3 regions of the Selenomonas sp. genome follow, and region 3 is predicted to be linked to each of the others. Evidence: riboswitches for the same ligand, from Rfam matches in the RefSeq annotation. Region 3 holds a riboswitch; each other region holds the start of a gene.
The links. Region 3 has a riboswitch for cobalamin ahead of ACO5Z0_RS05840 (TonB-dependent receptor plug domain-containing protein). Riboswitches for the same ligand answer to the same signal wherever they lie in the genome.

Region 1 (10,857 bases), on a different contig from region 3:
TCCTGCGTCAGAGCACGCGCAAGAATCACGCGCTGCTGCTCTCCGCCCGAGAGACTTGAGAAGCTGCGTTCTGCACAATCGTCCATGCCAACCGTACGAAGCGCACGGCGTGCGATCTCATAGTCGTCCGCATTGTCACGTTCAAGAAGTCTCTTGTGCGGGGAGCGACCCATGAGAACGACCTCCATCACATTGAAGTCGAAGCTATAGAAATTATGCTGTGCCACCACAGAGAGCTGCAGCGCGGACTCCCGATAGGACAGCTCATCGAGCGCACGTCCGTTCAGCGTGATTTTTCCCGCTGTCGGCTTCTGCACACGATAAAGACATTTCAAAAACATACTCTTGCCGCTGCCATTGGGGCCGATGATTCCCAGAAATTCCTTTGGACGCAGATGAAAATCCAGCCCTTTCAGGATCTCCTTGTTCCCGATGAAGAGTTTTACCGCCTCCGCGAGTATCTCCATATCACTGTCCTCCGAATCCATAGGTGCGCTTCACCATGAGATAGATAAATGCGGGTGCGCCCACGAGAGCGATGAGGATGCCGATCGGCAGTTCCGTGTGTGGGATGAGGATGCGGCAAAGCCCGTCGGCGACGACGAGGAAGATCGCCCCCACCAAAGCAGTCACGGGAACAAGACGCTTGTGGTCGGTACCGACAAGCATCCGCACAACATGAGGGACAACCAATCCGACGAAGCCGATCATGCCCGCAGCAAAGACGGCGAAACCGACGACGAGCGCACTGACGATGAGATAGCCCTGCCGATAGGGATGCAGATCGGTACCGAGCGTGATCGCGGACGCATCACCGAGCAGCATGAGATTGAGGATGCGGCTCTGTGACCAGAAAAAGAGGACGGCGAGGGCGACAATGCCGCCGATGACCGCCATGTGCTCCCATTTCGCCCCCGCAAGACTGCCCATCATCCAGTAAGTGATGGTCTGAATGCCTTCCTTGTCGTTGGCAAAATAAACGATGAAGCTCGAAAAAGCGCTGCACACGGCGCTGAGCGCCATGCCGCCAAGCAGCAGCTTCATTGCGTTCGCACGCCCGCCAATGTTTGCAATAAAGAGAACACCGACGGAAACGGCAAACGCACCGAGAAAAGCGGCAATACCGACGGCGTTCTCACCGAACGCCGCACCGATGCCAAGAAGAACAGCGGATGTCGCACCAAGGGATGCGCCTGCCGAGATGCCGAGGATATACGGATCGGCGAGCGGGTTTTTTACAATCGCCTGCATGATGACACCGCAGGTGGCAAGCCCCGCACCGATGATGGCAGCGAGCAAAAGGCGCGGCAGACGCAGCAGCCACACGATGTCATGCACCGGTCCTTTGCCCGCCGCGTCAATGGGGGTATTGCCCGCCAGTTGGTCAAGGATGGCGGCGGCGATTACGCCGGGCGACAGATCAACCGTCCCGATCGAAAGCGCCCAGAAGAGTACGACGATGAGAAGTACAGTGAGCAGGACGCAAAGGAGTGCAAGTCCCGCACGCGAAAAAAATGCTTGCATAGATTATTCTCCATAAATCTTAGGATACAGCCCGTGTGCAAAGATCGTGATGCCGTCATAAGCGCGGATGCCCGCACTGTAAACGGCATAGAGCGGCACTGCGTAAATACGACGCTCCTGCACACAGGAGAGCGAACGCAGCGCAGGATTCTCATAAAGACGTGCGAGAATCTTGTCTTCACTGCCATAGTCATTCTCGATGACGACAAGAAAAATCGCATCGGGATTCAGCTCGATCAGCTCCTCCATGCTAAGACTCGTTCCGTCTGCCGCCAAGTGCTCGGCATCGAGCGCACGAAGCATATCGCCCGCCAGCGTGTCTTTCCCATAGGAACGAATCTCCTTGCCCATAAGCTCGATGACGAGAGCGCGCGGACGTTTTTCCAGATGGGCGGTCTTTTCAGCGACGAACGAGATTTCATGCTGCATCTCGCCCACGAGCGCTTCCGCGCGTTCCTCCCGTCCGAAGATCCGTCCGAGATTTCGGATGTCCTCACACTCCTGCGCGATGGTCTTCGTCTTCGTCGCGCGTGCAGATGACGGCGCGATATAGGTATGGATGCCGCGCCCCGCCCAAAACGTCGTCGGGCGCAGCACCTTCGGTGAGAAAGTGGACGACCAGCCGACAATGAGATCGGGCTGCATCATGAGGATCGTCTCCACGTCGAGATGTTCAAGACTCGTGTAGGGGATCGCCTCGTATGCCGCACGATACTCCGGGCGGATGTATTTCGCGTCCGGTACCCCCATGCCCGCGACGATGCGATCGCCCACGCCGAGCGCGAGCAGCGTCTCGATCGAGTTCTGCCAGACGGCGACCACGCGCTCCGGCGGACGCTCGTAGACCTGCGCGATGGGTTCGCCCTTTTCGTTGATGTTCTCAATCGTGACGGGCGTATACGCTGCATCCGTCTGCTCCGCTGCGCCAAGACGACGTGCATTTTCATCCTGCACCTTCACGATGGGACTGCAAGCCGTGAGCAGGAAAACGAGGCAGATGAGCAACAGATAGAAAACTTTCATCCTTCCTCCTATAAGAAAGGGACGCAGGACATTCCGCGAAAGAATAGCCTGCGTCCTTTCCTTTTCATGACCGAACGATCAGAACGTATAGCGTGCGCCGACCATGATGCTGCGGCCGGGCATGGCTGAACTGCCGATGCCGTTCCACGCGTTGTACGAGGTCTGATATGCCTCGTTCGTCAGATTGTTTATGGTAAGGTACCCTGTGAGATCGGGGGTGAAGCTGTAGTTGAAATTCCAGTCAAGGACGAGGAACTGACTGTCCGTGAACGCTGTCGGACTGCATCCCGTATACCAGTTCATCAAGAGTCCCGTATAGATCTTCCCCTTCTCATAGGAGAGATTGAGCGCATAGTGATTTTGCGGACGCAGACGATTGATCTGCGTGTTGATGTCGCTGCCGCTCTGGTAGCCCCAATTCGGGTCAAGCACCCAGCCGGGCTTCGCCATCCATTTATCCTCCATGTGGGTGTAGGATGCACTCATCGAGAAATGCTTGTCAAAGGCATGGTCGAACGTGATGTTGAACGATTTCTTGTCCTCTCGCGCATTGACGGCTGTACTCTCAAACGTTCCTGTATTATTATCCCAGATGGGCAGCGTCGCAATCGCATTGCTCATGCGCGTCCAGTCATAGTGGACGGCAAGCGCAGTGTACTGCGAGAACTCCTTACGCACGCCGAACGTCCAAGCATCGCCGCGCTCATCCTTCAGCGGCGTATTGAATACGCCGTCTACTTCTGTGTAGTCGCCCTGGCGCAGCGGACGGAGAATCTTCGTCCAGCCGAAATATGTGCTGAGGGTATCGTCAAATACGTATTCTGTGTTGAGTGCATAGGTGAAGATGTCCGTATTTCCTTTTCCCTGCACATCGTCCCCTGCAGTAGACGACTCATAGTCTGAGTAGTGGCTAAAACGGAGTGCGGGAGTAAGATCCCAGTTCGGGGTGATGTGAATCTTGTCCTGCACATAGGCAAGGACAGAGTCGCGAGCCGTATGCGATTCCGTGACACTTCCATCGTTCCGGATTCTTTTCGCATAGTTTTTCGCCTTGTCATAGGTGAGGCTCGCGATGACATCGTTCTTGCCTATGGCTCTTGCATACTGCACTTGAAGACCGTGGTTTTCTTCCTCGCGCCAGCTGGTCGGCTCGGTCGCCTTGCCGCCCGTCTTGTCGAGCCATTCCTGCACCTTTGCCGGATCGCCGCCCGGGAAAGGCGCGAGATGATCGCTGATCCACTGCTTGAGCTGCTCTTTCGTTGCACCTGTCGGGAATTGCGTGCGATAGTCCTGAACAAGATCGTTGCGTCTCTTATCGCCCCAGACATACTTATCGCGATTGGAGTAACGATGGTTTTGCTGATAGAGCCGAACGAAGCTCTCCATACGATTGTCCTTGTCGAACGTCCACTTCAGCTCCCAATCGTTGTGCCTAAAGCGGCTGAACGAGTTGTACACTTTGCCGTCGAGTGCGTAGAGGTTCGCATAGCCGGGATTGCGCTTATCGCCAGCGAGCGTGCGTGCCGGTTCCCAGTTGCCTGTCTTTGGGTTGATGCCCCCTTTGAGGGCGTTATTCGAGTCCAGCTGACCGACGGCAGCGCCGAAAATGATGCGCTCCCAGTCGTCCTGATTCCAATACTTGAGACGCGGCGTTGAGATCGGATAGCCGTCTTTGCCGCTCTTGTGGTTGTACCAGAACTTGATGCTCTGCTCATCGGTCAGATCCTTGTCGATGCGGATATTGACCGCATCTTCCGCCCAGTGCGAGCCGCCGAGCGTGCCGATCTTGCCCGTTTCGCCATCGACGTATTCCGTATCGCCGCTCAACGTGCGCGTCACCGTGCCGAAATAGCGGAAGGTAGGATTCTCGTCGATGGTGCCCGAGAGCGTCAGCGAATAATTATGTTTGCTCCACGAGCCGGTTGAAAGATCAAGAGTTCCCTTGCGTTCGACCGTTCCCTTGCGCGTGATGATGTTGATGACGCCGCCCGTCGCATCCGGTCCATACGCCGATGCACCGGGACCTTTGATGACTTCGATCTTGTCGACGCTCTCGATGCCGAGCAGCTGGTCGAGATTGACGCCTGTGGACTTACTGCCCGTGGTGCTATCGTCACCGATGCGCGTACTCGTAAGGTTGTCCACGCGCCGCCCGTCGATGAGGATGACGACACGCGAGTCTCCGTTGATGAGCACGCCGTTGTTGTAGAACTGATAGCCATACTCACCGCCGCGGTAGCCCGGGTTCTGGAACGTCACGCCCGGGATGCGCTTGATCGCCTCCGTGAGATCCATATAGTGACGCTTCTCGATCTCCTCGCGCGTGATGACCTTGACGTCGCCGCCCGTACGGTAGTAGGACTGCTCCGTTACCGTATCGCCGAACTGGTTGATCGTCTGCTCCGCCGTGACTTCAATGCTGTCCAGCGTGTAGAATTGCAGATTTTCGTCATGCCCTGCGTGAGCGAGATTTTGCCCCCCCCATGTGGACAATAATCCGGCAAGAATCGCGCATGTGAGGTGTCGCTTTTTCATTTCTTTCATTTCCTCCTTGATGAGCGTACGCCCTTCCTTTTTCCTGCAACGCCCATCGGCATTGCTGAAAAATTGCATAAACTACACGCACAAACGTCCACTTTGTGGACATTGTGCGCCGTCCTTACAGAAACCTAGCCAATCGGCCTGCACCTTCGGCTTGACCTCTTGGGGTTTCATGGTAAACTACACGCACAAACGTCTAATTTGTGGAGATTGTGCGCCGCCCTTCATGAAAGTTCGCCAATCCGTCTGCGCCCTTTAGGCTTGACTTCTTGGACTTTCATAATAAAAAAAGCTTTCTCCACGAAGAAAGCCGCTGTATCATCCCGATATCGCAGTCGGCTCCCCTTCCCATCGCTCGTGGATCTGCGGGGCGCACAAAACAGGCAGTTCTCCTGGCTCGGAATCCTCGCGCGGCTGCGCCTTCCCAGAGATGGCTCCCCAGTGACCGGATATTCATCCATGCAGCGTTGCTCTTCCTTACAGTGGCGGGACCGCTCCGGTATTTGACCGGATTCTCTTTTAGAAAACATAGAGAAAAGCACCGTGTTCTCGGTACAGCATTTTCTATGCGTCCTAAAGCGTTGTTCAGCACCTGTTTTTTTATGCAATTTTTATTCGCATCTCATTCTATAAGAACTTTCATCTTTTGTCAACGATAGAATAGAGTAATAATTTAAATGAGATTTAATCCCATTGACAGTGTGCCGATGGGATTAAATCTCGTTTGAAAAGGAACGATTTGCTTTTCATGAAAGATTCTAAAGGCAGATCTCCATCTCAGTCCTTAAAAAGCTCCGTCGAAAGATAGCGGTCTCCCGTGTCGGGCAGGAGAGCTACGATCATCTTGCCTTTCGTCTCGGGACGACGTGCGATGCAGGTGGCGGCGGCGAGCACAGCGCCCGATGAAATGCCGACGAGGATGCCCTCTGCACGCGCGAACTGCCTGCTGTAACGGAAAGCGTCGTCGTTCGACACCGTGATGATCTCATCATAGACGCTTGTATCGAGCGTCTCGGGTACGAAGCCCGCGCCGATGCCTTGGATCTTGTGCGGACCTGCCTTGCCCGCACTCAAGACGGGCGAATTCTCCGGCTCGACGGCGATGACCTTCACGTTTGGATTTTGGCTCTTCAGATATGCGCCGACGCCTGTGAGCGTGCCGCCTGTGCCGACGCCTGCAAGAAAATAGTCGACTTTGCCGTCCGTCGCAGCCCAGATCTCGGGTCCCGTCGTGCGCTTGTGCACGGCAGGATTGGCAGGATTCGTGAACTGCGATGGAATATAGGCGTTCGGCGTCACTTTGGCAAGCTCTTCCGCCTTTTCAATCGCGCCCTTCATGCCCTTCGCACCGTCCGTCAAGACGATCTCGGCGCCATACGCCTTCAAGAGATTGCGCCGCTCGACGCTCATCGTCTCGGGCATCGTCAAGATCGCGCGATAGCCGCGCGCCGCCGCGACGCTCGCGAGACCGATGCCCGTGTTGCCGCTCGTCGGCTCGATGATGACCGAGCCGCGCTTCAAGTCGCCGCGCTTCTCCGCATCCTCAATCATCGCCTGCGCGATGCGATCCTTGACACTGCCGGCAGGATTGAAGTACTCAAGCTTCGCGAGAATGTCCGCTTCGACGCCGTTCTCCATGCAGAAATTCCGTGTGCGCAGAAGCGGCGTACCGCCGATAAGCTCTGTGATACTTTCGTATATCTTTGCCATGACGTTTCCTCCTAGAGTTAAAATCTCTTTATTTCATATCTGTTTGATATGTTATATCTTACAGACTTTTTCCCACTATGTCAATAGGCTTTTGAAAAAATAAGGGAAGCACGGATACCAAGAAATCGTCCGGATTTGCACGCCTGCAAGACTTCTGTCGAAGAGATAAATCCTGCGATCTTTCATTTAGTGAATGCAGAAAACCTATTTCATCACTATGTGATTGACAAATGACGGCTTTCTCGATAAACTACACGCACAAACGTCCACCTTGTGGACATTGTGCGCCGCCCTTACAGAAACCTAGCCAATCCGTCTGCGCCCTTCGGGCTTGACTTCTTGGGGTTTCATGGTAAGATAAATACATAGATAAACCGTATGAAAAGAGGTATATATACATGAAAATCTCTGCCAAAGGACGCTATGGATTGGCTGCTATGGTCTTTCTCGCGCGCATCGGGCAAGCGAGCAGCCCGACGACGATTCTCACGATTTCTGAAAATTTAGGCATATCCAAAATCTATTTAGAGCAAGTTTTTTCTCTTTTAAAGCACGCGCGGCTTGTGAAGTCGAGCAAAGGCTCGCAGGGTGGCTACCAACTCTCTCGCGCACCGCAAGAGATCACGGCTTGGGATGTGCTCGCCGCCATCGAACTGCCGCTGACGGAAAAGCCGGGACCTGCGACAGCGGATGATGAAAGTGCGCTCGATCAAGCGCTGCAGCACGCTGTTTACGAGCCGCTTGACACAGCCATCCGTACAGCTCTTGAGAAAGTAACCCTTTGTGTGATCCTCGATGAAACAGATAGACAGAAGTCTCAGGGAAACATCATGTATTTTATCTGAGATTTCATAGGGATCCATCTTGTATGGGATTCAAGGAATGTTTTTCTGTTGTTGTTTTTATTAAGGAAGCGCTGATAAAATGAGGTCGTCCAGATGTGTAAAGATGGACGGCTGAATTTATCAGTGATTCCTTAAGGACTTCTGTCCGCTATGATAAAAATACTTGCAATTTCTGTCTGATGTTGTATAATGGGCAAGGACTTTAAGGGACGATGTTTCGTCTCGAGAGACTGTTTCAAAAGGCTTCTGTATAATTTATAGAAGCTTCGGTACGGTTGCAACACCGCTGGAGGGATTTTTATGACGATGGATAATGTCACCGTTATCATCGAGAGCGGCGCTTTTTCTGCGGAGGAGGCAGAGCGCTACGTCCGTAAAATCCAAAGGCACTCGAAAGGTCGCACACTCAAGTGTGTTTCATTCAGACTGGCTGATGGGTATTTGGATTTGCGCTACGCGTTTGAAGGAATCCCCTTCGAACGTATTCGCCGCATCTCGTATGAGACGCCGCAGGAGTGCAAGGCCGTCTGACCATTATGCGCGCCAATAAAAAGCCGCTGTCGGGATTTTTCGACAGCGGCTTTTTATTGCATTGCGCACGCTTAGAGCCATGCGTATTTCAAGATGAAAAGCACGGTCAGGATGTACATGAGCCACGTCACATCACGGAATTTGCCTGCTGCGACGTGTAAAATCGTGTACGAAATGATGCCAAAGGCGATGCCCTCGGCGATGGAATAGGCGAACGGCATGATTGCGATGCAGATGAACGATGGGATCGCCTCGATGATGTCATTCCAGGGAATCTTCATGACTTGCTGCATCATCAAAAAGCCCACGATCACGAGTGCCGGAGCCGTCGCAAAACCCGGCACAGCGAGAAAGAGCGGCGAGAAAAAGAGCGCGACGAGGAAGAGCAGCGATGTCGTCACTGCCGTCAGCCCCGTGCGGCCGCCCTCGACGATGCCCGCTGAGGACTCGACGTACGTCGAGATCGTCGAGGTGCCGAGACATGCGCCGATCGACGTGCCGCAGGCGTCTGCCATCAGCGCACCCTTGACGCGCGGCAGCCGGCCTTTTTCATCGAGCATATTCGCGCGTGAAGCGCAGCCGATCAGCGTGCCGAGCGTATCGAAGAGATCGACGAAAAGGAATGCAAACATGACGACGAGGAAGTCGATCGAAAGAATCGCTTGGAAATCAAATTGCAGGAACGTCGGTGCGAGGGAGACAGGCGGCGCGACGATGCCCGTCGGCATCAGACTGAAATAGCCGTGCGCGGGATCGGGGATGTAGATGCCGAGAAGCTCCAAGACGATGCCCAAGCCCCATGTAGCAAAAATGCCGATGAGGATATGCCCCTTGACATTCTTCATGACAAGCACCGCCGTCAAGAGGATGCCGAAGAGCGCCAGGAGAACGGTCAGCCCCTCCGAGTGGAACGTCCCTTCAGCCATCGCCTTGGGGAACGAGAATAGTGCGACGAGCTTCGGCCCCGCAACGACGACATGCGCGTTCTGCATACCGATGAACGTGATGAAAAAGCCGATGCCGACCGTCACAGCGCTCTTTAAGGTCAATGGAATCGCATTAAAAAGCGCTTCGCGTACATTCGTCACCGACAGCGCGATGAAAATCAACCCCTCGACGAGTACAGCCGTCAAGGCGACTTGCCACGAATAGCCCATCTGCCCGACGACCGTGTAGGCAAAGAAGGCGTTCAGCCCCATCGCGGAAGAAAGAGCAAACGGCAGATTTGCAAACGATGCCATCAAGAAGCCCGCGATGCCCGACGCGAGCGCCGTCGCCGTGAACACCGCCCCCGCGTCCATGCCCGCAGCGCTCAAGATCAGCGGGTTTACAGCGAGGATGTACGCCATCGTCATGAACGTCGTCAGCCCTGCCAGAAGCTCCGTCTGCACGGTCGTACCGTTTTCCTTCAAGTGAAATACATTTTCCAGGAATTTTCCCATCGGATGATCTCCTTTTCTATGAAAATTCGACAAACACCTTTCCACATAGATGCTTCGATATCTAATGGAAAGGCAGATACATTCAGTCGCCCATCTTCACGCATCCGGGCGACTTCCTTTTATCCGTGTTTCTCTAATCGTTTTCTACATAATTTCCTCGATTCCTGCTTTCTGATAGAAAACTTCAAGCAATTCATTCGGAATTATCCTCATGCCAGTTCCTTTGTCCTGTTCTTAAAAAACACCGGCAGTCACATCGACGTTTATTGTCCTGACAGGACACCAAAAAGGGGGCGGAGGCGCTTATAATAAATGGGAAACTTTTTATAAAGAAGGAGAGATGCTCATGTATCGTGGTTCGACGACTATGCTCGCCTGTGGCAGCAGCCATTTGGTGTGATCGGCTGACATGCAGTTCCTGTTTTCTTGCGAGGTGAACACGACGCCTAAACTTGCGAAAGGATGCATTATATGGAAAACTTTTGGAGCGGAGTTTCTCACATTTGTTTTATTATTTTTCGTTTTGGTCAGGCGATATGGTCGTGATTTACGGCAAAATCAATACGGTCGGCAAGATCACGCGCAAAGTGCTTGAGGAAAAAGGCGTTTTTGAGGACACCTACATGATATACACCATAGGTGATGGATATGATATCAATGTGACACGAATTGAATGATATAAAGGAGAGATATCTATGTGGAAACATTTCAATCGCATGACTGTGCTCGTTTGCTTTTTCGTTTGCATCTTCCTGCCTGCCGTCTCAGCAGAGCCGAAGGAGCTTCCCGATGGCGCTCTGGGCTACACATGGGGGACGAGTCCGCGCTTCATGCCGCCGACGGACGGGTCTCGGGCGCGCAGCGGCGTATCGTGGCTGGTACAGACGTTCAAGCCATATACTTACGAGGATGTTTTGACGTGGTAAGAAAATATATGGCATGAAACGACAAGGGGCGTTGCTTCAACTCTCGTAGGGAGCAATGCCTTCTTGGCGTTCCATGTCCGTATAATCATGCGCCCGTCCATGAAGCGCTTCTTTGCGGGATATTTGAGGCTGGCAAGAAAATCACGACCGTCTGGAAAAATTCTATATTTGTGCTAAAATGATCCCAGAGGCAAATACGCCCCATATCTTCTGCGAAAGGAGCCGTCATCATGGCATACGAACTGGAGTTAAAGCGCATCTATGACATGCCCGCGCCGACGGATGGCAGGCGCATCCTCGTCGATCGCCTGTGGC
Region 2 (10,857 bases), on a different contig from region 3:
CGCGCAAAGAACATCGCTGTCATCAATATGTCGGGTCGTGTGTTCATGCCGGATATGGACTGCCCGTTTCAAAAGATCGAGGGAATCCTGCGCGAGATTCGTGATGAGGCTGACGTTGTTTTTCTCGATTTCCATGCGGAAGCGACTTCTGAGAAAGCGGCGATGGGCTGGTACCTCGACGGGCGTGTCAACGCTGTTGTCGGCACGCATACGCATGTGCAGACGGCGGATGAGCGGCTTTTGCCGGGGGGGACGGCATATATCACAGATCTCGGCATGACAGGGCCGTGGGACTCAGTGCTCGGCGTGCGCGTCGACCGCGTGCTGGAGAAATTCACGACGTGCCGCCCCGTACGATTTGAGGTGGCGGAAGGTCCTCGCGTCTATTGCGCCGTCATCGTTGAGATTGATGATGCGACGAATCGGACGCGATCTATCGAGCGCGTTATGAAAACGGTGGATTAGCAGGAGTTTTCCCTTTTGTATAGAATAGGGAAGATAAAGTTTCATATAGATTGTATATGAATGAAAAATCTGAATCGGCAGAAAGAAACTGCAGAGAGTTTTAGGAGGGAAGACGATTATGGAGGTCTTGAAGGTTTCGGCACGATCGAATCCGAATGCTGTCGCGGGGGCTTTGGCGGGCGTCGTTCGCGGCTCGGGAGCCGCTGAGATGCAGGCGGTCGGGGCGGGCGCTTTGAATCAAGCGGTCAAGGCGATTGCTATTGCGCGCGGCTTTGTCGCTCCGCACGGCATAGATCTCGTCTGTGTTCCCGCCTTTACCGACATTGAAATCGACGGCGAAGGGCGTACGGCCATCAAACTTATCGTGGAGCCGCGTTGAGGCTCTGCGTGGGTTCAGCAAGGGAGTGGGGTTCTAGTGTCGAGCGATTTACATACGCATACGTCATATTCCGATGGACAGATGACGCCGGAAGAGCTGGTGGCGGCGGCAAAGGCAGCAGGGCTTCGCTACATCGCGATCACGGATCACGATACCGTTGACGGTGTCACGCATCTCTATGAAGAAGGGCTGCTGCCGGCGAAGGGTATCGGCATCATACCGGGCATTGAGTTCAGCGCCCATCATGAAAAGCGGGAAATCCATATCCTCGGCTACAATGTTGACATCTATCGCCGCGATCTCCTCGAACGATTGAATGATGTGGGCGAGGCTCGATGGAGCCGATTTGCCGAGATGGTGGAAAAGCTGCAGGAACTTGGCTACGGCATCACAGAAACGGATGTACTGAAGATCGCAGGCACGAGCAAATCCATCAGTCGCTCGCATATCGGACGTGCGCTCGTGAGCAAGGGCTTTTTTTCCAGTGTGCGCGAGGCGTTCGATGCGGTGCTTTCCAAGGGATGCCCTGCTTATGTTTCACACTATCGCTTGGAGCCGGAGGAAATCATCGCGCTCATCAAGGGCGCGGGCGGTACGCCGGTCCTCGCGCATCCGAAGCTCATCGGCGACGATGCACTCGTAGAGCATGTGCTCGATCTCGGCATCGAGGGGGTCGAGGCGTTTTATCCGCAGCACGACACGGTCGATACGCAGCGCTACATCGGCATGGCAGAGCGCCGTCATCTGCTCGTGACGGGCGGCTCGGATTTCCACGGCTTCGCTTCGCGTTATCCGCCGGAGCTTGGCATTTTCACGGTCGAAGATTCGTTTGCGGAGAAGCTGTATAAGCCGACGATGAATTTTTAGGAGAGAAAGATATGGACGTCATAGCATTCGTAGGTCCGAGCGGCACCGGCAAGAGCCACCGCGCCTTGCTTGTGGCGCATCAGCATCGGGCGGACGCCATCATTGATGACGGCATCCTGATTAAGGACGGCAAGATCGTCGCAGGCTCTTCCGCCAAGATGGAAAAGAGCAAGATCATGGCAGTGCGTCGTGCCATCTTTACGCTTCCCGGACATGCGGACGATGTACGCGCCGCCATCGCCGAGTGCAGACCGCATCGCATCCTCATCTTGGGAACCTCTGAGAACATGGTTTACAAGATCGCGCACATCCTCAAGCTGCCGACGATTGAGCAGATCATCCATATCGAGGACATCGCGACACAGCGTGAGATGCAGAAAGCGCGCGACAGCCGACTGAAGCAGGGGAAGCACATCATTCCTGTGCCGACGATTGAGCTAAAGCCCCATGCGTCGGGCTTTCTCATTGATCCCATTCAATCCTTCTTCCGCCGCAGCCGCACACGCCGCCGCAAACTCGGCGAGAAGTCCATCGTGCGTCCGGTATTCAGCTATTACGGCAAGCTCATTATCGACGATTTGGCAATCCGCGAGATGGTCGTGCGCATCATGCATGAGAAGGATTACATCTCGAAGGTCGGCGCCGTGCGCGTGCGCCATATCTGGAAGGGTGACGAGGATCGCGGTCTTGAGATTTCCTGTTCCGTCGTGCTGACCTACGGCAGCCATATCCCAACGCTCATCAAGGAAACGCAGCAGCGCGTGCGCACGAAGGTCGAATATATGACGGGGCTTTTCGTGCGCGAAGTTGACATCATGGTGCAGGCGCTTTATATCGAAGCATAGCAAAGAGGCTCTTCCCCTTAATGGTCGATGGGAAGAGCCTCTCTCCATGCGCATTTGAGATCGTCGAAGCGCCAGCGTGCATTGGCGGCGCTCGTCGAGGGGAGCGTGTGAAAGATGAGATCTGTGCGATTTAACAGAGATTTGTTAGCGCTGCGAAAGATTGCGGCGGCTTTGCCGCCGTTTAGACAGAAGGTCGAAAGACGCGGATAGCGCGCGAGAAGCGCAGAAAAATCGTTGGGCTTCACCTCTCGAATTGCCGCATCCAAGCTGCCTTCGCGCTCGCATGAGGCGATGGAATCCCAAAGTGCGATATGGTGGCGGAGCAGCATCTGAAGCCGCGCCACATAGCCCTGCGGCGGCTCGCCGCCCTCCAAAAGATACGCCATGAGCCGCCAGAAGCGATTCTGCGGATGCGCGTAATATTGCTGCGCTTTGAGCGATGCCGCGCCCGGCATTGAGCCGAGGATGATATGCGTGCATCTCTCGTCGATGCTCGGCAAAAAGCCGATGCAGGTGAAGGGAGAAGCGGGCATGAGGAAGTCTCCTTTGCATTGGAATTTGACGAATCTGCCTTCACGTCGTATAATGAGCGTAGAAAGGGGGCTACTGGTAACGGTCAGCCCCGCTAGAGAAATTTGGGTTAAGAAAGCCCGCCTCTTCCGGCAAAGACTAGGCGGGTTTTCTTATGCTTTCAGAACGATGAGGATAAAAAGCGTTACCAAGAGCAACGCAATCAAATCATTGATCGTCATAAGCAACGCCCTGCTGAGCCGTCCAAGAAGCAAGCTCAAAGGGCGCGGCTGATTGGCAAACGGCTCGTATGCGAAAACGTCCCAAGAATGCAAGCGCAAAGCGCGCCGCATGATTGGCTGACGTTGACCGCCAAGGAGGGCTAAGAATCGACCGCTACCGTTGTAGCAGCACCGTCTGTATTATAACATACATCCAATCTTCGTGGGAACCTTTCCGCCAAGGAAGTCTCCTTTGCATTGGAATTTGACGAATCTGCCTTTGCGTCGTATAATGAGCGTAGAAAGGGTGCTACTGGTAACGGTCAGCCCCTAAACCTTAGTAGGAGAATCCCCGCCTAAGTTGTGAGCTGCAGGCGGGGTATTCTTATTTTGCCTTTAATGCAACGACGCAAATCGTTACGAGGAAAACGAACGACAAGAAGCAGATCTGGACGGCGGAGCCGGCGTTGCGCGTGCGGCGACGCTGCTTGGATGAGAGAGACTTTCATAGGAAACGAAGGGAGGGGGCTGTCTTTTGGCAGCCCCCTTGACGTCCTCGCCGAAGTGCATTGACAAGCCATACGTTTTGCGGTAGCATAGGCGTTAGATTAGCATACGCATAATTTCATGAGGGACAGCGGAAAATCTCCGCTTTGGAGCAGGTACCCGCAAGGGTCTACGAGAGAATCCGGTCATGCCGGAGCGGTCCCGCCACTGTGAGGGGAGCGAAGCTGCAAGGATGTCACTGGGGCATTGTCCCGGGAAGGCGCAGCCGAGTGATGAACCGAGCCAGGAGAACTGCCTGCTTGACGATCACCGTTTGACCCGCGAGCGATGGGAAGGGGATTCTTCTTTGCATTTGTGCGCCTTGGCGTCGCTGCATATATGGAGCCTTTCTTTCTGCGGAAAAGGCTCTTTTATTTTGGGGCAAAGGCACGATCGCATGGTCGTGCCGATGGAGAAAAGAATTGCAGAGGGGGAGAAAAGTTGCGAAAGAGTTTTTTGGCAATTGTCATGGTCATCGCGTGCCTGCTGTTGACGGCTTGCCGTGCGCCGGGGGCGCCCAATGCAAATGGTGCGGATGCTTATACGGTCACGGACAGTCAAGGTACGGTCGTCACCTTGCCTGCAAGACCGCATCGCATCGTCACGCTTTCGATGAGTACCGACGAGATCATGCTCGGCCTTGTGCCGCCCGAAGACATGGCGGCAGTCAATGGATTGTTGGATGACCCCGTAAGCTCGAATGTCGTCGAGCTGGCGCAGAAGGTGGAGAAGCGTGTCGGTAATCCGACCGTCGAAGAGCTCGTCGCCCTGCATCCCGATCTCGTCGTCGTGCCCGATTGGGGGGATCTCGCGATTGTGCCGTCGCTTCGAGAAGCGGGATTGACTGTCGTCGTCTGCAAGGGGGCGCGAAATCTCGCCGAGATCAAGGAGACGATCACGCTTCTCGCGCAGGCGGCGGGCGTACCCGAACGCGGGGAAAAGCTCCTCGCGATGATGGACGATCATCTGAAAAATATCGAGAAAAAAGTCAGCGCCATCCCCGAGAGCGAGCGCAAGACGGTTGTTTTAATCTCGCTGATGTCGGGCTATGGAGGTATCGGTTCAAGCTTTGACGACGCCTGCCGCTATGCAGGCGTGAAGAACGGCAGAGCCGAGCTTGGCATCCGCGACGGACAGGTTATGACGAAGGAGCAGCTCGTTCAAATCAACCCGGATGTCCTTTTTGTACCGACATACAACGATCACGGAAAATTCGACGTTGATAAGTTCCGCAAGGAATACTTCGAAGATCCGTCCCTACAGACGCTCCAAGCGATCCGTGAGCATCGTTTGGAGGAGCCGACGGAAGCCTACATTTACAATTGCTCACAGGATTTCGTGCTCGGTGTGCAGGAAATCGCCTATCGCACATACGGGGAATCTTTTGCGCAAGGGAGAAACGAACATCTCTCGGCGGTGGAATAGTTACAGTTTGGGAGGATTTTTCATGGAAGCAATTATGACAGGCATCGAATTTTTTCATAAGGGTGGCTCCATCATGTATGTGCTGCTCTTGTGTTCCGTTTTTGTCGTGACGATCGGCATTGAGCGCGCGATGTACTTTTCGCGCATGGACACGGGACGCGCCTTTGCGCGGGAGTTTTATCAGTACATGGCGAATGATGATTATGCGGGAGCGAGAAAGCTTGCCGAGGAGCATCGCGGTGCGCTTGCCAATATTCTTTTCGGTGCGATGAAGCTGATGAAAAAAGATGCCGCGCGTGTTTCATCCTATATGGAGATTCAGTCGGGCGTTGCGCTTTCGAAGCTCCGAAAGCGTCTCTATTACTTGAGCGTCATTGTGACGATGGCGCCGCTTCTGGGGCTTCTCGGCACGATCAGCGGCATGATCTCGGCGTTTTCCGTGTTCAACCTTCAGTCGGGACAGGCGACGGCGATCACGGGCGGCGTCGGCGAGGCGCTGATCGCGACTGCTATGGGGCTTTGCGTCGCCATCATCGCGCTCGCCGTGCACGCATACTTCACGCAGCGCATCGAGAGCATCGTGACGGATATGGAGCAGTGTTTCTCGCTCGTCGAGGGTGCGATGGACGCGCTTTCTTCCGATGAGGGGGCAGCGCGATGAGGCTTAGGGACAGAAAGGGCTTCGATAAGCCCGAGATCATCATCATCCCGATGATCGACATCATGTTCTTCCTTCTCGTATTCTTCATGCTCAGCACGCTCTACATGGTGAATCTCAAGACCGTCGACGTCAATATGCCGAAGGCGGCGAATGTGGAAACGCAGATGCGCGTGACCTATGTCGTCACGATGAAGAAGGACGGCAGCCTTTTCCTTGAGGATCAGCCCATCGCGGAAAAGACGCTTCTTGAGCGCGCCAAGGCGGAGAACGCGAGAAACGGCAACTTCTCCCTCGTGCTGCGCGCCGACCAAGACATAGACTATGGCATGGTCTATGCGCTCCTCGACAAGTTCAAGGGCGCGGGCATCACGCGCTTTGGGCTTGCCGGCGAAAGCGCAGGAGGCAAGTAGCGTATGGAGAATACGAGGGATAAATACAAGGCTCTGCTCGCGTCTCTCGGTGTACATCTCATCATCTTCTTCATCGCGGCAGCTGTCGGCGTCTTTTCTATGGCGACGATGAAAGAGAAGAGCGACAACGTCGAAGTCGTCATCTATGATGAGGCGCAGGATGAGGGAAGCGAGGGCGGCGGCTCGCCGCCGCAGGTGGAGGCGGCGCCTGCCGTCGACGAGGTCGTGATACCCGACAAGACTTTGCCTCCGATCGAGCAGAAGCCTCCCGAGGAGTCGGATAAGCCGAGTCAGAAGCGAGAAGCACGTGCGGGCAATCCCTTTGGGCAAGGCGGTGAAGGGAAAGGCGTCGGCACGGGCATCGGCGATGGCGAGGGACCGGGTACAGGCGGCAAGGGTACGGGTCTCAGTCAGTCTGAACCGCCACCGCCGCTGCCCCCGCCGCCCCCGCCGCCGCCCAAGGAGCGCATCGAGGCGAGCCTTCGTTCGGAAGCGCGTCCCGACTATCCGCCCGATCTCATCGAGGAAGACGTCGAGGGCAGCGTCACGATCAAGATCTTCGTCGCGTCCGACGGCTCGATCGAAGATGTCGCCGTCATCTCGTCCTCGGGATACGCCGCGATGGACAGTGCGGCGGTAGCGGCAGGCTACCGCTTCACGTTCAACCCCGGTGACGGCGGTGCGCGCGGCGTCTGGACGAAGACGTTTCACTTCCGCTTGAACTGAATTTATGGAAGAAGGCTGTATTTTGCAAAGCAAGAAAAAGAAGATGCTCACGCTCGCCATCGCGGCTGCATTTATGGCGACATCCGTCCCCGCTTGGGCGGCGCAAATGCCGCAGCAGACGGGTGAGGCATCAAAGGAAGAGTCTTCTGCTGCGCCTGTGGCAGCGGCAGAAAACGATCATGCGCTCGAAGATACCGTCGTGACGGCGACGCGCCGCGAAAAGCGCGACATTGACGTGCCGGCGGCGACCGTGGTCATCACGTCGGAAGCCATCAAGGAGAGCGGCGCCGCTGATGCAGCGGACGCACTCGCCAAGGTCAACGGCTTCGCCTACAAATCCTTCGGCCCTTCCGGCGCTTCGATGGGAACGATGAACAACGAGCTGAACGTGCGCGGTTTCAAGAGCGGCACGCTCGTGCTCATGAACGGCAGCCCTATCTCATGGCGCGGCAAGTACAACCTCGACCAGATCCCTGCCGATCAAATTGAGCGCATCGAGGTCGTCAAAGGCTCGGGATCCGTCCTCTACGGCAGCGAGGCGATGAGCGGCATCGTGAACATCATCACGAAGAAAGGCGCGAGCAATGCGGCGCATGTCGGCTTCGGCAACTTCGGACAGCGCCAGTACGGCGTGAGCGCAGGCGATGATCGCTTCGGCGTCTACTACAATTACGACAAGTGGGGGCATCTGAACGGTCTTGCCGAGACGGATGTTATATCTGCGAAGTTCAACGGCTCGACGCGCACCGACTTGCGCGATGTGGAGAAGACGAGCGCGGGATTGACATATCATATCAATCCGCAGCTTGATTTCCTCTTCGGCTATTACAAGACGGAGGCGACCTATCTGCGCTTCGTCGACCGCGTGGATCGCACATCCTCAGGCGTGCGCCTCGGCGACCCGTTCCATGCGCGTACCTACACGACGCAGCAGTACGTGAGCCAGCTCAATTATCACGATCATGCGTGGAAGGGCAGCCTCTACTTCAACACGGGGACGGTGGAAGCGAAGGGACCGACGGACATCTCGCGTACGGGTGCGAAAACGCCCGGCGATTGGTACGACACGCGCGAGCGCAACACGACGTACGGCGTCGATCTGCAGCGCACATGGAAGCCCGATCCGAAGGCGACCGCCGTACTCGGCTTCAGCTTGGAGCATGAAGTCTACGAAGCACTGCCGGCTCGCTCGACGGCTAGCCCTGCAAGCTACATGCGCAACAACTGGGGCGTGTTTGCTCAATGGGAGCAGAAGTTCACAGAGCGCGACACGGGCATCTTCGGTATGCGCGAGACGTGGACGACAGCGGCGATGCGCGATGAGAACTACCATAATTTCAGCGCTTCCGGTCAGTGGCTGCACAAGCTCGACCACGAAAACAGCCTCTATCTTTCCGTCAGCCAGTCCTTTGTCATGCCGAAGTTCGCGCAGATGTACGGCGCGAGCAGTCGTCTCGTGCCTGCGCCGGATTTGAAGCCGCAGACGGGTGTTACCTATGAGATTGGCTGGAAGGCGAAGCACGCAGGGCATACGTGGAAGGCGGCGCTCTTTCACATGGACGTCGAGGACAATATCACGGCGACATGGAAACCGCGGGACAACAGGTACCAATACAAGAATGAAGATTTTCGCAACACGGGACTGGAACTTTCGTGCGAGACGCAAGGAAAGCACGGCTTTTCGTGGAACTGGGGCATTACATGGCAGAACCCGGAGGCGAAGGGCAGCAAGGGCGCGGACTGGGAGCGCATTTTCGGCAAGTTGCAGCTTACGGGCGGCGTGCTTTACAAGAAGGGCAAGTGGAGCTCGTCGCTTACCGGCTCTTACCTTGCTGATCGTGTGCAGTCGCCTTCGAGCGAGCCGTCCTATGCGTGCAAGCCGTACTTCCTCACGAGTTGGAGTACGGCGTACCATCCTGACGAAAGAAGCGAGATACGCCTGACCGTGGAAAATGTGCTCGACCGCGCGGATGTGACCTCGCATACGGGCGCGAACTACCGCGTCGCGCCGACGAATTACATGCTGAGCTGTAGCTATACGTTTTGAGTAGAGTTTCTGATTTCCCCATGAATAGAGTGACAGGAAAAGGCATGGCGAAAAACTTTGGGGAGGTGAAGCATAGGCACAGAAAAAACGTAGATTGGCTGTTTTTACGATTGTATAGGAGAAGGAGTGTATTTTCATGAAGTTGAAGAAAATTGCTGCAAGTTTGCTGCTGGGCGCGACGCTCGCCGCTGGAAGTGCCGTATGCGGTGCGGAAGGGCTCGATTGGATCACGCCGCAGGACATGTCGCTTGGCGGTGTGGAACCGGGAATGTCGCTCGACTATGTGGAGAGCATCTATGGACCGATGAAAGATGTGCAGTCGCATTACGTCGAACATCTCTTCGGCTACAGCGACACCGTGAAGATCGTGCCATCGGCGGATGGTATGAGTGTGAAGTCCGTCCTCGTCAAGGGAAACAACGGCTGGGCGACGCCCGCAGGCGTGACCGTCGGCATGGACGCCTCGATCCTGCAAAAGATTTACGGCACAGGTGCAGTCGACTCGACGAAGCATAAGAAACACCGTATGCCGGGCTACGACTACTACACGTATTGGCAGACAGACAATCCGTTTCACTATCTGACCTTCGGCGTCAAGAACGGCAAGATCGCCTTCATCAAGGTCGGTTTGATGCAGAAATAAGATATGGAGATCCGCATAGAGATCTCGAAAAAATCGCTTGATGATGCCGTCGTTATTTCGCATCGTTTGTAAGGGAGAAACGCATCATGATGGAAAAAGAATGGCTGCTGAACAATCCGCATCTGACGGCGGAGAAGATGCGTCCGATCGAGGAGCGTATCCCTGCGGCTCGCGCAGAGATGCACGAGGGGCTTTTGCGTGCGAAGGGCATCCTCGGGGAAGAGGGCTACAAGAAGTACCTCGCGCCGCTGCAGAATCTCGCGAAGAGCGGCACGACGCTCCTCGTCACGGTGCGCACGGCGCGTGAGCGCACGATGCTCGTGAAAGAGTGCCTGCCCGTCTTGAAGGAAGCCTTCGGCGCGAACGTCGTCAAGGTCGTTGCCGTCTGATATGGGCGGCGAGGAAGCGGACTTGAAAGAACGATTGCTGACGCAGGAAGAGCGCGAGCGGTATTCGCGCCAGATGCTCTTGGCAGATGTTGGGGAAGTCGGACAGAAAAAGCTTCTCGCCGCAAAGATTCTGATCGTCGGCGCGGGCGGTCTTGGCTCGCCTGCGGCGATGTATCTCGCGGCATCGGGTGTCGGCGAGATCGGCATCGTCGACGATGATGTTGTCGATCTCTCCAACTTGCAGCGCCAGATAGCGCATCGGTCAGCGGATGTCGGCAGGAAGAAGGCAGATTCGATGGCGAGGGCGCTCGCCGCGCGCAATCCCGCTGTGCGCGTTAACGTCTATCGGGAGAGACTCTCGGAGGACAATGTCGAGAATATTCTCTGTGATCGCAGCTATGACTTCGTTCTCGACTGCACAGATAATTTCCCTGCGAAGTTTCTCATCAATGATGCCTGCGTGCGTCTGCATAAGCCTTTTTCTCATGCGGGAATCACGGGATTTGGCGGTCAGATCATGACCGTCGTGCCGCAAGAAGGTCCGTGCTATCGCTGCATTTTCGAGGATGTGCCCGAAGATGGGACAGTGCCGACGAGCCGAGAAATCGGCGTTCTGGGCGCAGCGGCAGGTGTCGTGGGATCTTTGCAGGCGGTCGAAGCCGTCAAGTATATCTTGGGCGTTGGCGATCTTCTTGTCGGGCGATTACTGATTTACGACGCGCT
Region 3 (10,857 bases):
GCTTGCTCCCCATCACGATCAACACCATCAGCAATCGTATGACCATACCAGAATACGCTGTTGCCGCTGTAGTTCGCTATCCGTGTATCACCACTCGAACGCATATCGACGATGCTGCCTGCCGTACCTGCGAACGTCTGAAGTGCGCTCGCTCCCGTATTCGTCCAACGCGCTACACCTCCAAGCGCGAGACTGCTCGTACCGCTGCCGCGAATGGCGCCGCTGTATGTACTGCCCGTCCCCTTCAAACTGAGCGTGAGCGTGCCGCTGTTGTCGATGTCTCCGGCAAGATTGCTCTTTCTTTCCTTATCGTCGAGCGTCAGCGCACCTGCATTCTGCACCGCGCCCTTGATGTCGAACGCACCCTTGAGAGCCGTCTTCGAGCCGGCTGCCGTGCGGATGACATGCGATCCCGTCGTCTCCATGACGGTCTTGCCGCCGCTAAGTGCAATATCGCTTCCTGCACCGGCATCGAGAGCTGCATCGCTGGCTTGGACAGAGAGCGTCTTGCCTTCTGATACAGCGGCAAGAATCTTATTGGCAGAGGTGCCTTTGATACCGTTCGCACCTGTGATCGTCGTATCCTTGGAGAACGTGTACTCGCCTTCCTCCATTACGCCACCCGTCACATAGGCGGTATCTGTCGTTTGATTTCCTGTGATCGGCGTCGTAAACGAAGTGACCGTTTGATTGAGAACCGCCGGTGTATAGATATATCCCCCTTGGCCCGTGCTGTGGTCAAACGTAATATTTTCCAGACGCAGACTCGCACTCGACCCTGTAAGACCGTCGGCGATCATGACTCTCCCTGTCAATGTGTTTTCCCCTGACTTGAAAGCCGTATACCACAGCTTCTTCGCCAAGGCGTTGAGCGTCGCACTGACCAGATTCTTCTTACGGGTGACGGTGGATGTCACGTCAAGTGAATCATTATCTGTAACGAGCGTGATCTCACTGCCAGCATCTGCATGTCCGATGGTGAGATCCCCGCCTTTGATCGTCGGCGTCTGTCCGTCGACCGTATGCCTATAGAATACCTTGAGATGACCACTGTACTGATCAATCGTGATGGGTTTCGCATCCCTCTGGAAGATCATCCCTGCATGCCCTGCCGTGCCGCCGACAAGCTTCGAAACATGGCTGCCCTGCCAACTCGATGAAGCTACAGAAAGCTGCTCATTTTTCCAAGAGGCGCCGTTCTGCAGCCAAAGGTTGAAATTCCCTGCCTTGACCGTAGCCGTATCCTCGTAGAGCGAAGCGCCATGCCACGAAGAGTCATTTGTCGTCAGTGCAACATTGAGCGTTCCCTTCGGCGCACTTCCAGCAGCGCCTGTGACATATACATCGCCATAGAGATTCGTCTTTCGCGTACCAGCGGTACCGTCAGTCTGCATATTGATATGAACCGTGCCAGCATTTTGCTTGACCAGTCGGAATTGATAGGATGGTCCTGCCTCAATTGCCGAGAGACTTCCTCCCGCTATACGGATGGTTCCCCCTTTGCCTTGCCCCGACTCATCATAAACGCTAAGAACAGTTCCTTTAACATCTCGAATATCAGCATCACCGGTTACAGTAATTGACGAACCCTCGCCATGGGCATCCAATGCCGAAACACGACTGCCATCTCCATCCAAATTTTCTTGGAGCGAATGAATCGTAAGCGTCCCGTCAATCTCCACCTTACTGTTTGCGCCTTCTGTTCGGATACCTGTCACTTCACGACCTTCTGACGTCACCTGCTCCACTACGACAGGTCCTTGGAGCTTGAGTGATGAATTCTCTGCCAGATAGATGCCATGCGCCGCAGTAGAACTCTCATTATTTGCCTTAATGGTCAATTCCTTGCCGGCAGCATTTTGAACCTCTACAGCAGCATTCGGGCGCAGCATGACGCCGCTCGCAGCCTTATCCTTGCTCAAGACCTCCAAATTCAAGGAATGACCATTCATGTTCACAATCATAGGATTGCCCGCGTTGTACGAGGTATTCCCTGCATAGAGTGCAGAAACATGCATATTGCCATGATCGTCCGCCGCATTAGCTTCTTCAGATACCGCCGTAAAATCCTTCGTCAAAATTTTTGCAGCACGGATAGCAGTCACTGGACGCGGCTCAGGGCGAGGTGTATACGTATAATCCGCTCTGCCGCCATTCGCTGTGTCGTAATGAATGCCGCCCCAAATGAGACGGTCTTGGGATGAAGTAGTCAATCCTTCGCCGATACGAACCTTAAGTTTCAGATTATCTGCATGAGCAGCGGCATCTTCGAACCAGAACTTGTTGACCAAGGACTTGACGAGCGCATCCGTAATATTCATATCCACATCAGAGGCATTCCCCTTCCAGTTCCACGCCCCTTTTGCTGCGGTCCACAGTGTAATCTCACTTCCTGCCTTTGCTTTTTTGACATGGATCTCAGCCCCTTTGGCAGCGACATGCAAACGATTGGTGTCGGGATCCTGTGTCACTACATTATCATACAGGAAATGCGTCTTGCCTTCGAAGGAGTTTATATTGACCTTATCTGTATCCTGCGTCGCCGTCAAATCAACGAGAGCTTCACTGTCGTAGCCGCCACCATCATACTCAGGACCTTTTAAATTCGCTATATGACTGCTTCCGGTGACCTTCCAGAGAGATTTCTGCGTCATATTGAGATTGAAATCTGAGTTTGTCCCCGTCTTTCCCGTCCATGTTGCTCTGTCATAGCCCAACCAAAGATTGACCGTACCTTCGTTCTCAAGATAATCTCCTGTCCATGAAGACCCCGTTCCATAGAGACCAAGATGAATGACTCCTTGCCCCCCCATGCCGCTTGTGCTCAAATTCCCTTCAACAACGGTTTTTTTATCGTCAGCTCCCGTAACATTCCCCGCAGAATCCTTCCTTACATTGACATAAACATGTCCGATTTTTCCAAACTGATCCCCTGCAGAATGAATCGCATACGTGCCTGCGCCCGTCGCACGTATCGTACCGCCGCCTTTCATGTTGATAATTGCACCCGTGCTGTTGACCGCTTCCTTGCTGCCTATTCCGTCTGCTTCGATATCCACTGCCCCATTGATATCGATGCTGGATTGCACGCCATGCCTGCTGTTGATTGCTTTCACTACCGCCGCCTTAGCGGCATTATCGGAACGTGCCCGCAATTTGAGCGTTTTCCCTTCATGGGCTTGAATGGAAATCTTTCCTCCGCCTGCAGCAAATAAAGCGGCACTATTCTTCCCAGCGGTACTTACGCTCTCAATATCCATATTCCCAGCATTATTGATCACTACTGTACTGTCTTTTCCTGTAGCGCCAATGCCCGTCGCATGATCATTCTTATTGATTCGGACAGCGAGATCATGCCCTGCCATATCAATCTGGAGGGGCTTCGTCGTATTCGTATTGGATATGGCAGCATAGGTCTTACCGCCGTATCCACCGTCTGAAATCTGTTTCCCGCTCGTTGTGATCGTCGTCTTATCCTTTGTGAATACGTAACTACCGTCGTCGCGACGCACAAAGTCGTCCTTATACTCAGTGTCCTCTGCTTCAATGTTGGTGATCGGCGTCGTAAAATTCTCTTTCGACTGCTTCTGTTCCCGGTAACTGCCATCTCCCGTGGTGCCGTCGAACGTAATATCGCCTTTCCATTGGGCGCTTGAGCTGATCAATCCCTCATTGATCTCCGCCGTTCCTTTTAGATTCTGCTTACCATTTTTGAAGTCCGTATACTGCAGCTTGTTGGCTAGAGCATTCAATACATCAGCCTGATTGGCGGCTGTGATATTCGGGCTTGGCGCCGTGCTGAAAACGACATGGGAGTTCGGCTCAGCCTCAGTGATAGTCACCTTGCCTCCGTTAATCGTCGTCGGCGTTGTCGCATCGTGCTCGAAGAGGAATCGCGTATTGCCGCTGTAGGAATCGATCGTGATATCCTTCATTCCCTGCTGTACCACGCCGACGTCTGCAGGAGCCATAGATGTACCGCCCGTCAGCTTATTCAAATGCGAACCCGTAAACGCCGTATTCGCTGCAAGATCTCCCGACTGCACCTCATGGATCCATTTGCCGCCCTTCATCAAGGTCAGATTCATTTCACCGCCTTTCCTGTAAACAGCCCCCTTCCAATGTGATGCTGCTGAAGTGAAAGAAGCGTTGATAATGCCGCTTTCCTCCGTCCACATATTGCCGACGACCGTGAAATCACGATCCCGGCTCTCATTGAGAGAGATCGTCCCCTTGATTCCATGGACTGCATAATACTTTTTCGTATTCGTAGAATCGGCTGCAGCGACAATCTTCCCACCTTTGATGGAAATTTTACCGTCCTCATCCTCTCCATTGTCACCGCCGCGGTCTAACCGAACCGCATCTCCCTTGACGCCGGCGATATCGACCTCATCTGCCGTAATCTTCGCATCTCCTCCATTCAGATCGAGGCCGACAGTGTACTTGTCCTCTTCGGCGGCAACGTCACGCATAGTGAGCTTTTTAAACGTCACATCCGCGCGCGTTCCTGCATAAACGCCATAAACAGAACCATAATCTCCTGTACGCTTGTTAACGACGGATGTAATTTCCACGGGCGTTTCAAAAGTAACCGTGGCGCTGCCATGTTGCTGCACCATTGGCGACTCCACCCAGATAGCAGACGCAACCGTGCTGGCAGCGTCATTCTCCACCGTTGCACTGAGAACAAGCTTACCGCCCCCTGCACTGTCCTTCACCGTCAACTTGTTCTCAGGACCTGCAAAGATTGTAGTAACCGCTGAAGCAGGTCCCGGCGGCTGCTTAGATGTCACGCCGAGTGTCCATGTATGTCCCTTCAAATCAATCGTAAAATCTTGAAATGCGTGTTTATTATTATTAATTTTATGATGATAATTCGTCAGAGCCGCAAATTTTTTGGGGATGCTATATAAACCCTCCATAAAGTTATCCTTCGTGAGATTCCTCGTTTCATCCTGCGTCAGTGTATAGACTCCACCGGTTGCATCCGCATCCTTTGCCGTAATCGTACCATTCGTATCGGCACTTGCCGTCGAACCATAGAGGAGTCCCATCAAAACCAACGCAGTCAAGCGCATGTGATTCTTCTTCCCAAAATATGTCTTCATCTTTCTTCCTCCTTAAAACATTTGACAAAAACATCTCATCCGCTGCATCCTTGCAGCCATCTCCTGTTCCCCCCTTAGAATTCATAGCGGAATGTCATATAGTAACTGCGACCTTGCAGCGGGTATTCGATATTGACCTTACCCGGATCGCTGCCAAAGCGCTGAACGCTGTTCACCTTCAGCTGCGGACCTTGGTTAAATACATCATTACAACCAAGCGTCAACGTCATATCCTTCTTCGGCGACCACTTAAACCCCAGATTGACGACGGTCAGCGCTTCTCTCGGGCGTCCGGCGAGTTCTTTTTCTACCGGATCCTTGACTTGTGGAATCGCATAATGCGTATAATATTTCGACACATAATGCGTTTCCCCAAAGAACAGCCACTTCTCCGTCGGGCGGTAGGTCAAGCGGATATTGCCCTCCCATGTCGGCTGAAACGTCGGACGCACCTCAAACCAGTCATAATGCACACCGGGAGATGAATCTCTTCTCTGTGCGCTTATATGAAGGTATGTCCCTTCCAAATCAAGATCGAACTTCCTCCAGTGGAAGTTGGTCTGCAGTTCGACGCCATGCGCCTTGCCGCGCATATCGTTGAAATAGGAGCTGTAGTTGAGTCCTGCACGATAGAGATAAAGCATCCTCTGCGTATCGCGCCAGAAGTAGGTCAGCGTCGTCCGATTGTCTCCACCCAGTGCTTTTCCGTCCCAAATGGCACTGATATCGAACTGCGAGCCATACTCCGGCTGCGGGAACTTGGCGCCGCTCCCCATATAGTCGATCGGCGCTGGAAGAATGCCCGCGCCGTCGCCCGCAATCTCATACATATTAAGCAAACGGAAATAAGTGCCGCCTGTCATACGCATCGTGAAATTCTCATTGAATTCCTTCTTAAGCGCCAATTGCCATGTTACCTTGGCATCGACCTGACTGTCCTTCGGATGAATCCAACGGTATGTTTTCATCGGATTGAAACGACCGAATCTGCTGTAGCCGATGATCTCCGAACGATTGTAACGAATGGACGGCGTCAACTGCCATGTGCGCTTTTTATCAAGTGTGATCGTATCCTGCAACTGCACGTTGAAAATATTTTGATCGAACTGATTGCGCATCTGTGCCCAAAGATTGCCAATGCCCGCCTGCACATCGTCAATGACCTTGTCCAAACCATCACCGTCAATATTCATGCGCTCATGCGAGTAATTCATCTGAAAGTCAAGCATATTATTCTTGCTAAGCTCGTATGTACCATCGATCTGAACGTTATATTTATTCGAACGGTAACGGCTCCACTCGCGCATCGGAATCAAGATTTGTTTTCTCAAAGCATCATTGATATGCTCTGCACGATAATCCTTGCTTTGGTGCAGGTAATCAATCATCCAGCCCCAATCGTAGCGCTTTCCCATATAGCGGCGCTGCACGAGAAGTTCCGAAGCATCTATCGTTTGATGGCGGCTGTCATATTTGTAGAGATCGTATCGGTCAACTTCCAAGCCAGGCGTAATCATATCAAAGTAGCTTCTCACATCAACCCAGAGGCTATCCGGCAGATGGCGGTTAATGGTCTTATATGTCCCCTTGATCATCCAATCCTTATTCTGCCATTTGAGCAATAGATCCGTATTCTTGTAATCATTATATTTGCGTCGCCGTTCAGGGTGATCCGCCGAATCCGTTTCCTTTGGGTAATCTCCCAGCCACTGCACACAGCCATCCACCTTGCTTTGCCATGCGCCTGCGCCATGCGCTGTGTCGTATGCTGCCCGCTCTGCCGCAGTCATAGACAGATATCCTTGCAGTTCCGCCCGCGTTTGTAAGATATCTCTTCCAACCTCTGTATTCGTATAGAACTGATCCGCTGCATAGCTGTGATACGGAAAATCGCCATCGCGCGCCTCGTGATTGAAACCAAAGAGGAGACTGCCGCTACCGACGGGAGCTGTGACTTCGACGGAGGCTTTCTTCGAGCCGAAGGATCCGGGACCGATCTCCGCCGAGCCGTGTGCGCCTGTCGGCTTCTTCGTCACGACGTTGATGACACCGCCGATGAAGGTGCCGGCGAAGCGTGCGGGAATGTAGCCGCGATAGACTTCGATGCGCTCGACGTTGCTGACGGGAATCGTCGAGATGTCAACCGCCGCGTCGCCGCCGAGGTTCGTCAGCACGCCGTCGACGAATACGCCGACCTGCGCCGCCGTCGAGCCGCGCACGGTCACGGTCGTATACTGCCCCTTGCCGTTGACCTCGCGCACATGGACGCCCGGCACCATCTTGAGGAAGTCGGGCAAGGTCTTCTGCTCACCCTTGAACTCCTCGGGGCGAATGACCGTCACCGTGCCCGGCGAGAGCGTTTCTTCCCAATCGGGACGCTTCGCCTCGACGGTAATCGGCTCCGTCGCATAATGCTGCGATACAGCTTCCGCCGCCTGTGCCGTCTGCACATCTTCCGATTCCGCTGCCTGTACTTCTGCAGCCTTTGCCATTGTCGGGTAGCCAAAAATACCGACAGCAAGCATGGACAGTATGCCTGCAATCAATCGCCGTTCCTTCCGTTTTGACATAATACAGCCTCCTTGCAGTTCTCAAGGTATCCAGTTCTTACGATGAAGCCCCAAGAGGTCAAGCCGTAGGCGCAGACTGATTGGTTTTTCATGTAAGGGCGACGCACAATGTCCATGAAGCAGACGTTTGTGCACGTAGTTTGTTTCGAATAAACAGATAATAAATCCCACATCTTCCCACTCAACCAATTCCCTAATATCCCACCTCCGAAATAAAAATCGCCTGCCCCCAAAGCATGGAGCAGACGACTAGATTTTTTCTCGGAAAAGAAAAAAACGGCGCATAAAGCTGCACCGAAGATAAATCTATCCCGAAACTCATAGACGAAATCCCCTACCCATCGCTCGCAGGTACCGACTTCAAGAATATCTCCTCAAAGCCGACGGTGATGTTGAAACAGGCAGTTCTCCTGGCTCAGATTCATCGCCCCTCCAAACCTTCCCAGAAAACTTTCCAGTGGTATTTTTTGGTGGACTCCTCTTACAGTGGCGGGACCGCTCCGGCTTCTACCGGATTCCCTATTAAGTCTTGCGACACCTGTTCCCTACCATATTAAATTTTTATGGTTTCATTAGTTTTAAGTTTAATACGGTGTACGGCATTTGTCAATAGTTTTTAAGAAAAGCTACGTCAATTTAAATTGTCCGTCGCTCAAAGCATCGCCTTGTACTTCGCTTGTTCCTCCTTCGGAATGGACAAAGCATCCATTGCCTTTTCCGCTGTCAGATGCAAATTTATCATGATCTTGCGAATAGAAAAAATGCGCTCATTCTCCATGCCCTGCGCCATGCCCTGCGCTACACTATATGCTTTCACTTCATTCATAAGATTTTCCATCGCTTCACACATGCTGATCGCTCCTTCCTCTGTTTCCTTAAGATATTTTACGCGTTCTGATAATATAGCATAATACATATCATCCGCCTGTGTACAACGGAAATCATGCATCAGTCTGCCAAGCGGCGTACTTTCATCCATCATCGAACTATTGACATAAATAATATGAGAGCCATCACAAAAGACGTGGTTTTCTTCTTCAATCATTCTGCAAATCCTGTAAATCGGTCGCCCATACCCCAACACATCTGTCTCCGTAATGAAGATCACATACGATTCCGGCAGTTTATCATAATCTTCCCCTGCACCCAAAGCATTGGCATCCATAAGGCTGCTGTTATACCTAGCTCGGCGCTCTGCCGCACCTTTTCCTCCACGCTGAATCTCGATGTTAAATTCCTGCTTGTTTGTCCACGCATGGATATCGAGGCGTACACTGCGTCCTTGTAAATTTTTCAACGTATCCTGCGTAGTCACTTTCGTTGCTTTAATCTGAGGATTATTCAAGATGATTTGCAAAACAAGATCAACACACGGCAAACTGCCTTGAAACACCGCCGTCATAAAGTCATCATCAAGCAAACGAAAACCTGCTAATATCTCTAAAAATCTCTGCCGCCATTGTGCCTTCTCATCTCTATCCATAATAACTTTCTCCCGCTTGAATTCCTATCATAATCTTGATGGCGTAGAATCTGTTTTCTGTTTTTATTATAGCATTATATAACTTATTCGACCAGTCATTCAAAAGATACAGATTAACAAACCCCTGTATACATTCAAAACTAGCACGCATGTATACGCTCTTCTGAAGCTGGATAAACTACACCACAAATGTCCGCTTTCCGGACATTGTGCGCCGCCCTTAATGAAAGTTCGTCAATCAGCCTGCGCTTTCGGCTTGACTTCTTGGGCTTTCATAGAAAAAAGAAGCGCATGAATCTCGTCACAGACGATTTTGCGCTTCCTTTCTTTCCTTCACGCGCCGAAATGGCCGATCCTTACGCCGATTTTCTGTGCAAGCTCTTCTATGTCGTCGGCGCCCGTTTCCATGCCTGCGAAAAGCGGGATGGCAGCGCATGTTCTGGCATCGTCCAGGGCGCGGTGGTGGCGGAAGTTGATATTGAGGTGTGCGCCTACGGTGTTGAGCTTGTGATCGTCAAGGCTAGGCCAGACCTTGCGTGCGATGCGCACGGTGCAGCATGTGCGAAAATCCGGCGCCTGCAGGCGATTGGCAAGGAGCGACGCCTTGAGCACGCCCATGTCGAAGGACGCATTGTGCGCGACGACGATCTTGCCGGCAAGGCGCGCCTTCAGTTCCTCCCAGACCTCAGCAAAGGTCGGCGCATCTGCCACATCCTTAGGCCTTATGCCGTGGATGCCGATGTTGAAACTGTCGAAGCGAAGTCCGGGCGGCTGAATGAGCGTCGTCCACCCTTCCTTTAGTTGTCCGTCCCGCACCTCTACGGTAGCCACGCTGCAGGCGGAGTTCATGCTGCCCGTCGCCGTTTCAAAATCAATCGCGATATAGTTCATCATGGCGATCACCTCGCAAAACACTTTCTGCGGCACTGCCGCGCCATATACACGCCGAGGGACGCTGTCTCTCCCGCGTCCCTCGAACACGCCTGCCGCTTCGGTCTTCTTCGAAGCTCAGGCATTCTTTTTCTTCTGCAGATACTCGTCGATGGCGGCGGCCGCCTTCTTGCCCGCGCCCATCGCCAGGATGACGGTCGCCGCGCCCGTCACGATGTCGCCGCCCGCGAACACGCCTTCCTTCGTCGTAGCTCCCGTCTCCTCGTCAGCGACGATGTTGCCGCGCTTCGTCGTATCCATGCCGGGCGTCGTCGTCGCGACGATGGGATTCGGCCCCGTGCCGATGGACATGATGACCGTATCGACGGGAAGCTCGAACTCCGAGCCTTCGATGGGCACGGGGCGGCGGCGTCCCGAATCGTCCGGCTCGCCAAGCTCCATCTTGATGCAGCGAATCGCCTTGACCCAGCCGTCTTCGTCGCCCAAGATTTCGACGGGATTGTTCAGCAAGCGGAAGTCGATGCCCTCTTCCTTCGCGTGGTGCACTTCCTCGCGCCTTGCGGGCAGTTCTTCCTCGCTGCGGCGGTAGACGATGTAGACTTTCTCCGCGCCGAGCCGCAGAGCCGTGCGCGCCGCATCCATAGCGACATTGCCGCCGCCGACGACGGCGACGCCCCTGCCGACGTGAATCGGCGTCGCAAAGTCGGGGAAACGGTACGCCTTCATGAGGTTGCAGCGCGTCAAAAACTCGTTGGCGGAATAGACGCCGTTGAGGTTTTCACCGGGGATGTTCATAAAATGC

Region 1: linked by a shared signal. The riboswitch ahead of ACO5Z0_RS03035 (TonB-dependent receptor domain-containing protein) and the one ahead of ACO5Z0_RS05840 (TonB-dependent receptor plug domain-containing protein) in region 3 are both predicted to bind cobalamin.
Region 2: linked by a shared signal. The riboswitch ahead of ACO5Z0_RS05160 (ABC transporter substrate-binding protein) and the one ahead of ACO5Z0_RS05840 (TonB-dependent receptor plug domain-containing protein) in region 3 are both predicted to bind cobalamin.

The regions. Positions count from the first base shown of each region.
Region 1 is NZ_DBHIUY010000002.1:227,055-237,911, reverse strand. Features, by position in the region: gene ACO5Z0_RS03050 (ABC transporter ATP-binding protein) at 1-467, opposite strand, end outside; gene ACO5Z0_RS03045 (FecCD family ABC transporter permease) at 469-1,524, opposite strand; gene ACO5Z0_RS03040 (ABC transporter substrate-binding protein) at 1,528-2,547, opposite strand; gene ACO5Z0_RS03035 (TonB-dependent receptor domain-containing protein) at 2,626-5,082, opposite strand; cobalamin riboswitch at 5,455-5,649, opposite strand; gene cysK (cysteine synthase A) at 5,866-6,798, opposite strand; gene ACO5Z0_RS03025 (RrF2 family transcriptional regulator) at 7,197-7,643, shown strand; gene ACO5Z0_RS03020 (ferredoxin) at 7,944-8,174, shown strand; gene ACO5Z0_RS03015 (NCS2 family permease) at 8,246-9,616, opposite strand; gene ACO5Z0_RS03010 (hypothetical protein) at 10,159-10,293, shown strand; gene ACO5Z0_RS03005 (hypothetical protein) at 10,312-10,542, shown strand; gene ACO5Z0_RS03000 (DUF488 domain-containing protein) at 10,773-10,857, shown strand, end outside.
Region 2 is NZ_DBHIUY010000004.1:182,102-192,958, forward strand. Features, by position in the region: gene ACO5Z0_RS05135 (TIGR00282 family metallophosphoesterase) at 1-465, shown strand, start outside; gene ACO5Z0_RS05140 (stage V sporulation protein S) at 584-844, shown strand; gene ACO5Z0_RS05145 (PHP domain-containing protein) at 881-1,711, shown strand; gene ACO5Z0_RS05150 (Asp23/Gls24 family envelope stress response protein) at 1,723-2,556, shown strand; gene ACO5Z0_RS05155 (DNA-deoxyinosine glycosylase) at 2,574-3,089, opposite strand; cobalamin riboswitch at 3,931-4,107, shown strand; gene ACO5Z0_RS05160 (ABC transporter substrate-binding protein) at 4,275-5,258, shown strand; gene ACO5Z0_RS05165 (MotA/TolQ/ExbB proton channel family protein) at 5,281-5,919, shown strand; gene ACO5Z0_RS05170 (ExbD/TolR family protein) at 5,916-6,329, shown strand; gene ACO5Z0_RS05175 (TonB family protein) at 6,333-7,055, shown strand; gene ACO5Z0_RS05180 (TonB-dependent receptor plug domain-containing protein) at 7,060-9,102, shown strand; gene ACO5Z0_RS05185 (hypothetical protein) at 9,239-9,745, shown strand; gene ACO5Z0_RS05190 (RNA helicase) at 9,832-10,134, shown strand; gene ACO5Z0_RS05195 (HesA/MoeB/ThiF family protein) at 10,157-10,857, shown strand, end outside.
Region 3 is NZ_DBHIUY010000005.1:72,082-82,938, reverse strand. Features, by position in the region: gene ACO5Z0_RS05845 (autotransporter outer membrane beta-barrel domain-containing protein) at 1-5,111, opposite strand, end outside; gene ACO5Z0_RS05840 (TonB-dependent receptor plug domain-containing protein) at 5,186-7,681, opposite strand; cobalamin riboswitch at 8,065-8,238, opposite strand; gene ACO5Z0_RS05835 (PD-(D/E)XK nuclease family transposase) at 8,334-9,164, opposite strand; gene ACO5Z0_RS05830 (3'-5' exonuclease) at 9,498-10,058, opposite strand; gene gltA (NADPH-dependent glutamate synthase) at 10,173-10,857, opposite strand, start outside.